3 regions of the Streptomyces sp. NPDC102274 genome follow, and region 2 is predicted to be linked to each of the others. Evidence: riboswitches for the same ligand, from Rfam matches in the RefSeq annotation. Region 2 holds a riboswitch; each other region holds the start of a gene.

Region 1 (2,259 bases), on a different contig from region 2:
TTCGGCCGGGGGCCACAGCCGGGCGGCCATCCCTGGCGGGGCGGCCGGTACCAGGTCGAGTCGTATCTCGACCATCACGCCGCGAAGCTGGTGCGCCGGTTCGACGCGGGAAGTTATGTGACGCTCACCGAAGCGATGAACGGCCATGACGTGGGCCGGGGCCGCGGTGGCGCCGCGGCCGCCCTGCGCCGGGTCCGGATGCCGGCCCTGGTCGCGGGGGTCGACTCCGACCGGCTCTATCCGCCGGCCCAGCAGGCGGAGCTGGCCGCCGCCATCCCCGGGGCCGACCGGCTCAGAACCATCGAGTCGCCGTACGGACACGACGGCTTCCTGATCGAGACCGCGCAGGTGGGCGCCCTGATCGAGGAGTTACTGACCCGTGCGTGAGGTGTGGTGGGGCGACGGGCCGGGAGCCGTCCTGTGGCCGGAATGCGAACCGTGCTGTCGGTGATCGGCCCACGAAGATCGGCCGGACAGGAGCTAAGGTGGCTCGTGCAGTCGGTTCGCCCTGCCAGCCGGGCAGGCGCGTCGTAAGAGGGAACCCGGTGGAAATCCGGGACTGCCCCGCAGCGGTGAGTGGGAACGACCGCCGTCATCAGCACTGGGTCCGAGCCGGACCCGGGAAGCGACGGCCAGTAGGGGTCCCTGTCGGTACGTGTGTGTCCGCGCACGTACGGGTACGGGACGCGCCCGCGAGTCCGAAGACCTGCCACTGCCCGCGCGCCACCGGTGCGCGCGGAGATCTCGGTGGCCTCGAGGGCGGGTCGGCGTACATATCGGGCGGGGCAGCCGCGCCGGCACAGCGCCGTGGACCGCTTGATCTGTCACCTCTTCGCGCCTTCGGTCCGTCGTCGGGATCTTGGGAGACATACTCGCGAAGGAGAGTCCCTTGACCACGAAGTCCGCAGCCGCGGAAGCACGGGCCACCGTGTACGGCTACCCCCGTCAGGGCCCGGACCGGGAACTGAAGAAGGCCGTCGAGGGCTACTGGAAGGGCCGGGTCGGCGCCGACGCCCTCCGGGACACCGCGGCCGAACTGCGCCGCGCCACCTGGCGGGAGCTCGCCGACGCCGGTGTCCATGAGGTGCCGACCGGTGACTTCTCGTACTACGACCATGTCCTGGACACCAGTGTCATGGTCGGCGCGATCCCCGCCAGGCACCGCGCCGCCGTCGAAGCCGACGCCCTGGACGGGTACTTCGCGATGGCGCGCGGTACGCGGGAGGTGACGCCGCTGGAGATGACCAAGTGGTTCGACACGAACTACCACTATCTGGTGCCGGAACTGGGTCCCGACACCGTCTTCACCGCGGATTCCGGCAAGCAGGTCGGCGAGTTCCGGGAAGCCCTCGCCCTCGGGCTGACCGCGCGACCGGTGCTGGTCGGTCCGGTCACCTACCTGCTGCTGGCGAAGCCGGCCCCCGGGGTCGACGCCGGCTTCGAGCCGCTCACGCTGCTGGAACGGCTGCTGCCCGTGTACGCGGAGGTACTCGCCGATCTGCGCGCGGCGGGCGCCGAGTGGGTCCAGCTGGACGAGCCCGCCCTGGTGGCGGACCGCTCCCTGGCGGAGCTGAACGCCGTCACCCGCGCCTACCGGGATCTGGGCGCCCTCACCGACCGGCCGAAGCTGCTCGTCGCCTCGTACTTCGACCGGCTCGGGGCCGCTCTGTCCGTACTGGCCAAGGCCCCCATCGACGGGCTCGGGCTGGACTTCACCGGCCCCGCCGTCGCGAATCTCGATGAACTGGCGGCGGTCGGCGGGGTGCCCGGCAAGCGTCTCCTCGCGGGTGTGGTCAACGGCCGCAACGTCTGGATCAACGACTTCGAGAAGTCGCTGTCGCTCCTCGGCACGCTCCTCGGACTCGCCGGACAGGTCGATGTGGCGTCCTCCTGCTCCCTGCTGCACGTCCCGCTGGATGTCACGGCCGAGCGCGAGATCGATCCGTGGATCGCCCGCTGGCTCGCCTTCGCCCGGCAGAAGACCGAGGAGGTCGTCACGCTGGCCCGGGGCCTCGCGCACGGCACCGGCGCCATCACGGCCGAACTCGCCGCGAACCGGGCCGACCTGGCCTCGCGGGCGGGATCCGCCCTCACCAACGATCCGGCCGTACGCGCGCGGGCCGCGGCCGTCACGGAAGCGGACGGCCGCCGCTCCCAGCCGTACCAGCAGCGAGCGGCGGCCCAGCGCGCCGGGCTGGGACTGCCGTTGCTGCCGACGACGACCATCGGATCGTTCCCGCAGACGGGGGAGTTGCGCAC
Region 2 (2,259 bases):
GGAGCTGCGCGGCGAGCCGTTCGATGGCGTCGGGCGCGCGTACGCCGAGGACCACGTCCGAGAGCGGCATGACGGCGAACCGCTTGTTCCTGACGGCCGGTACGTCCTTGAGCACGGGGTCCTCCAGCAGCCGCTTCTTCTTCTGGGCGACGGTGGTGGAGCCGTAGTCGTAGACGACGATGACGTCGGGCTTGCGGGCGACGACCTGTTCCCAGGTGGCGTCGCCGAAGGACTTGCCGAGGTCGGCGAAGACATTGCGGCCGCCGGCGCGGGTGATCAGTTCGTTGCCGATGCCCTTGCCGCCGGCGGTGAAGGCGGTCTTGTCGCCGCTGTCGTAGACGAAGACGGAGAGCGGCTCGACGCCTTTGAGCAGGGCGGCGGTGTCCGTGACGGTGGTGCGGGCGGCGGCGATCCACTTCTCGGCGCGGTCGGGGACGCCGAAGGTGCGGCCCGTTTCACGGACCTCCCGGTAGACGTCGTCGAGGGTCGTCCTGTCCTTGGGGCAGTTCTCCAGGTTGAGCCGGGTGTTGATGCCGGCGGACCGGAGCTCGTCGCGGCCGCGACCGTCCTTGGCGGCGAAGGCGCTGGCGTAGCCGCCGTAGACGAAGTCGGGGTCGGCGGCGAGCAGCCGCTCCTTGGAGGGGTACTCCTTGGCGAGCACCGGGACGCTCTTGTACGCCTTCTCGTAGGCGGAGAGGATCCGGTCGTCCAGCCAGGCCGTGCCGACGAGGGACTTCTCCAGGCCGAGCGCCAGCATCACTTCGGTGACGTGCTGGTTCATGGTGACGACCCGCTCCGGCGGCGCCTGATAGGTGGTTTTCACCCCGCAGTTGGTGACGGTGTACGGGAAGCCGGGAGCGGCGGTCGCGGCCCGCGCGCCGTCCTTCGCGTCCGTGGAGGTGGAGGTGGAGCCGCCGCAGGCGGTGAGCGGGAGCAGCAGGGCGGATATGACGGCGGACGTGAGCGCACGGCGGCGCCGGGACGGCACAGACACGACAGGGCCTCCTCCGGGGGATTTCCGCGTCCCCTGGCTGGTGGGAGAAGGGCGGCAGGTCAGTTCCTGGCTGCCAAGCTCTGGGCCTGGTCACAGTGGCGGGACCGCGCCGGATTCACACCGGCTTCCTGATCCCCGCCGCCTCGGTTCGGCGCTCAGTTTGTCAGATCTTGCCAGCGCCGCGACGGGCGCCTCAGACGATCTCGACGTCCTCTTCCGTGACCTCGCCCTCGACGATGCGGTACGAGCGGAACTGGAAGGGGCCCGCGTCGTCGTGATCGGCGGTGGAGACGAGGACGTAGTGGGCGCCCGGCTCGTTGGCGTATGTGATGTCCGTACGGGACGGATACGCCTCGGTCGCGGTGTGCGAGTGGTAGATGATCACCGGCTCTTCGTCGCGGTCGTCCATCTCCCGGTAGAGCGTGAGCAGATCCGCCGAGTCGAACTCGTAGAAGGTGGGCGAGCGGGCGGCGTTGAGCATGGGGATGAACCGCTCGGCCCGGCCGGTCCCGGCGGGGCCCGCGACCACGCCGCACGCCTCGTCGGGATGGTCGGCGCGCGCGTGCTCGACGATCTTGTCGTGCAGGGCCTGGGTAATGGTGAGCATGGAGAAAATATAAAGGGACGAGTGCGGCCCCCGGATCCGGGAGGGAGTTTCCCGGTTCCGGGGGCCGTCAGGGTCTCGGCCGCGTTACTCCGCGGAGGCGTACTCCGGGGTGGGGTCGCCCGGGGCCGCGCCCGCCTCGGTCCGCGGGGTGCGGCGCTTGAGGTACTGCCAGCCGACGAGGAGACAGACCGCCCAGACCGCCCCCACGTAGAGGGAGACCCGCGCGTCCTTGTCGTACGCGATCAGACAGGTGACGAGGGCCAGGAAGCCCACGGCGACCCAGCTGCACACCGAACCGCCCGGGGCGGGGAACGACGAGGCGGGCAGCAGGCCCGCCCGTACCCCGCGGCGGTAGCGGATATGGCTGATCAGGATCATCATCCAGGTCCAGACACCGGCGGCGGTGGCCACGGACGTCACATAGCCGAAGGCCTTCTCCGGGACGATGTAGTTGAGGACCACGCCGATGCCCATGAGGGCGACGGAGACGGTGATGCCGAACGCCGGTGTCTTGCGGGAGTTGAGCCTGCCGAAGAGCTTCGGCGCCTCGCTGTTGGCGGCGAGGTCACGCAGCATCCGCCCGGTGGAGTACATGCCCGAGTTGCAGGAGGAGAGCGCGGCGGTCAGCACCACGAAGTTGACGATGCCGGCCGCGAGC
Region 3 (2,259 bases), on a different contig from region 2:
GTCTCGAAGCTGGTCTCACTGCTGGTGAAGGTGGGCGCGCTGGCCTTCGTCCTGACCATGGACAAGACGGTCGCGATCAACTTCCAGCTGCTGGGCGGGATCTGGATCCTCCAGACGATGCCGGCGCTGGTGGGCGGTCTGTTCACCCGCTGGTTCCACCGCTGGGCGCTGCTCGCGGGCTGGGCCGTCGGCATGGTCTACGGCACGGCGGCCGCGTACGGCGTGGCCAGCCCGACCCAGGCGCACTTCGGGGGCTCGTCCAAGGAGATCCCCGGCCTGGGTGAGATCGGCTACATCGGCCTCACCGCGTTCGTGCTCAACCTGGTGGTGACGGTGGCGCTCACCTTCGTCCTGCGCGCGGCCAAGGCCCCGGAGGGCACGGACGAGACGAGCCCCACCGACTACACGGCGGACGCGGGCGAACCGGGCGTGAAGGTCGAACTCCCAGCACCGACGTCGGGCGGCCCGGGAGGCCGCTGACCGGTTGCCGTACGGCTGGGCCCTGTCCGGAAGGGCCGCCGGATCCCTTGGTACGCGGGGGATCCGGCGGCCCTTCCGTTGTCCGCGCGGCCACGGACAGGATGACGCACGACACAACATCTGGGGGGTGGTACCCGAGCCAGCCCCCACATGTATGCTCGACCTCGCTGTCTACGCAGGGGAATCCGGTGCGAATCCGGAACTGTCCCGCAACGGTGTGATGTGGTGTGCTTTGCCGTACCCACGAGTCCGAACACCTGCCGGCAGTGCGCCCGGTTCGACCGAACCGGACGCCGAGACGTCCGGGCCTCGTGGATGGGCCGGTGGGCGCCGTACGCCGCGCTGCCCGGATCCGGGCCGTACGCTCCGTACCGCGAGAACAAGCCCGCTCCCCTCCCGACGGCCCAGAGCCGAGCGAGGGAGAGCACCACGTGACCATCGCGCCAGCCGATCCGGCTTCAGGCATCTCCGAGGCCACCGCGCGGGCGGCCGACGGACCCGGGACCGCACTGCTGCGGACCCTGACGAACCTGACCGCCGATCTGCCCGACACCGACCCCGGAAGAGTCGCCGCCGCCGCGCTACGCGGCCGTAACGCCCGGTCGGACGAGGCCGAGCTGCGCGCGCTCGCCACCGAGGCGTCGGCGGGGCTCATCTCCGAGGACCCCGCCTACTCCCTGCTCGCGGCGAGGCTGCTGACCCGCACCATCGCCGACGAGGCCGCGGGCCAGGGCTCGGTGGCGTTCTCCGCGTCCGTCGCCGTCGGCCACCGCGAGGGCCTGATCGCGGACCGTACCGCCGCCTTCGTCATCCTCCACGCCGACTTCCTCGACGCGCTCATCGACCGGAACGCCGACGACCGCTTCGGCTACTTCGGGCTGCGTACCCTCTACAGCCGCTATCTGCTCCGCCACCCGATCACCCGCCAGGTCATCGAGACCCCGCAGCACTTCATGCTGCGCGTGGCCTGCGGACTGGCCGAGGACGAGAGCGTCCGCGCACTCGACGAGGTCGCCGCGCTCTACCGCCTGATGAGCAGGCTGGACTACCTCCCGTCCTCCCCCACCCTCTTCAACTCCGGTACGCGCCACCCGCAGATGTCCTCCTGCTATCTGCTGGACTCCCCGCTGGACGAGCTGGACTCGATCTACGACCGCTACCACCAGGTGGCGCGGCTCTCGAAGCACGCGGGCGGCATCGGCCTCTCGTACTCCCGTATCCGTTCGCGCGGTTCGCTGATCCGGGGCACCAACGGGCACTCCAACGGCATCGTCCCGTTCCTGCGCACCCTCGACTCCTCGGTCGCGGCCGTCAACCAGGGCGGCCGGCGCAAGGGCGCGGCCTGCGTCTACCTGGAGACCTGGCACGCGGATCTGGAGGAGTTCCTGGAGCTGCGCGACAACACCGGCGAGGACGCCCGCCGTACGCACAATCTGAATCTCGCGCACTGGATCCCGGACGAGTTCATGCGCCGGGTCGACTCGGACGGCGTCTGGTCCCTCTTCTCCCCCGCCGACGTGCCGGAACTGGTCGACCTGTGGGGCGACGCGTTCGACGCGCGCTACCGCGAGGCGGAGGCCGCGGGACTGGCCCGCAGGACCATCCCGGCCCGCGAGCTGTACGGCCGGATGATGCGCACCCTCGCCCAGACCGGCAACGGCTGGATGACCTTCAAGGACGCCTCGAACCGTACGGCGAACCAGACCGCCGAGCCCGGCCGTGTCGTCCACTCGTCCAATCTCTGCACGGAGATCCTGGAGGTGACGGACGACGGGGAGA

The links. Region 2 has a riboswitch for cobalamin ahead of ACIRQP_RS12230 (ABC transporter substrate-binding protein). Riboswitches for the same ligand answer to the same signal wherever they lie in the genome.
Region 1: it holds a riboswitch for cobalamin, as region 2 does, so the genes downstream of both, metE (5-methyltetrahydropteroyltriglutamate--homocysteine S-methyltransferase) here and ACIRQP_RS12230 (ABC transporter substrate-binding protein) in region 2, are expected to answer to the same signal.
Region 3: it holds a riboswitch for cobalamin, as region 2 does, so the genes downstream of both, ACIRQP_RS05720 (ribonucleoside-diphosphate reductase subunit alpha) here and ACIRQP_RS12230 (ABC transporter substrate-binding protein) in region 2, are expected to answer to the same signal.

Annotation. Positions count from the first base shown of each region.
Region 1 is NZ_JBIWLW010000008.1:257,284-259,542, reverse strand. It holds gene ACIRQP_RS14175 (homoserine O-acetyltransferase) at 1-387, shown strand, start outside; cobalamin riboswitch at 532-708, shown strand; gene metE (5-methyltetrahydropteroyltriglutamate--homocysteine S-methyltransferase) at 890-2,259, shown strand, end outside.
Region 2 is NZ_JBIWLW010000007.1:103,907-106,165, reverse strand. It holds gene ACIRQP_RS12230 (ABC transporter substrate-binding protein) at 1-994, opposite strand, end outside; cobalamin riboswitch at 1,034-1,169, opposite strand; gene ACIRQP_RS12225 (Mov34/MPN/PAD-1 family protein) at 1,188-1,601, opposite strand; gene ACIRQP_RS12220 (amino acid permease) at 1,686-2,259, opposite strand, start outside.
Region 3 is NZ_JBIWLW010000003.1:254,899-257,157, reverse strand. It holds gene mctP (monocarboxylate uptake permease MctP) at 1-480, shown strand, start outside; cobalamin riboswitch at 592-760, shown strand; gene ACIRQP_RS05720 (ribonucleoside-diphosphate reductase subunit alpha) at 912-2,259, shown strand, end outside.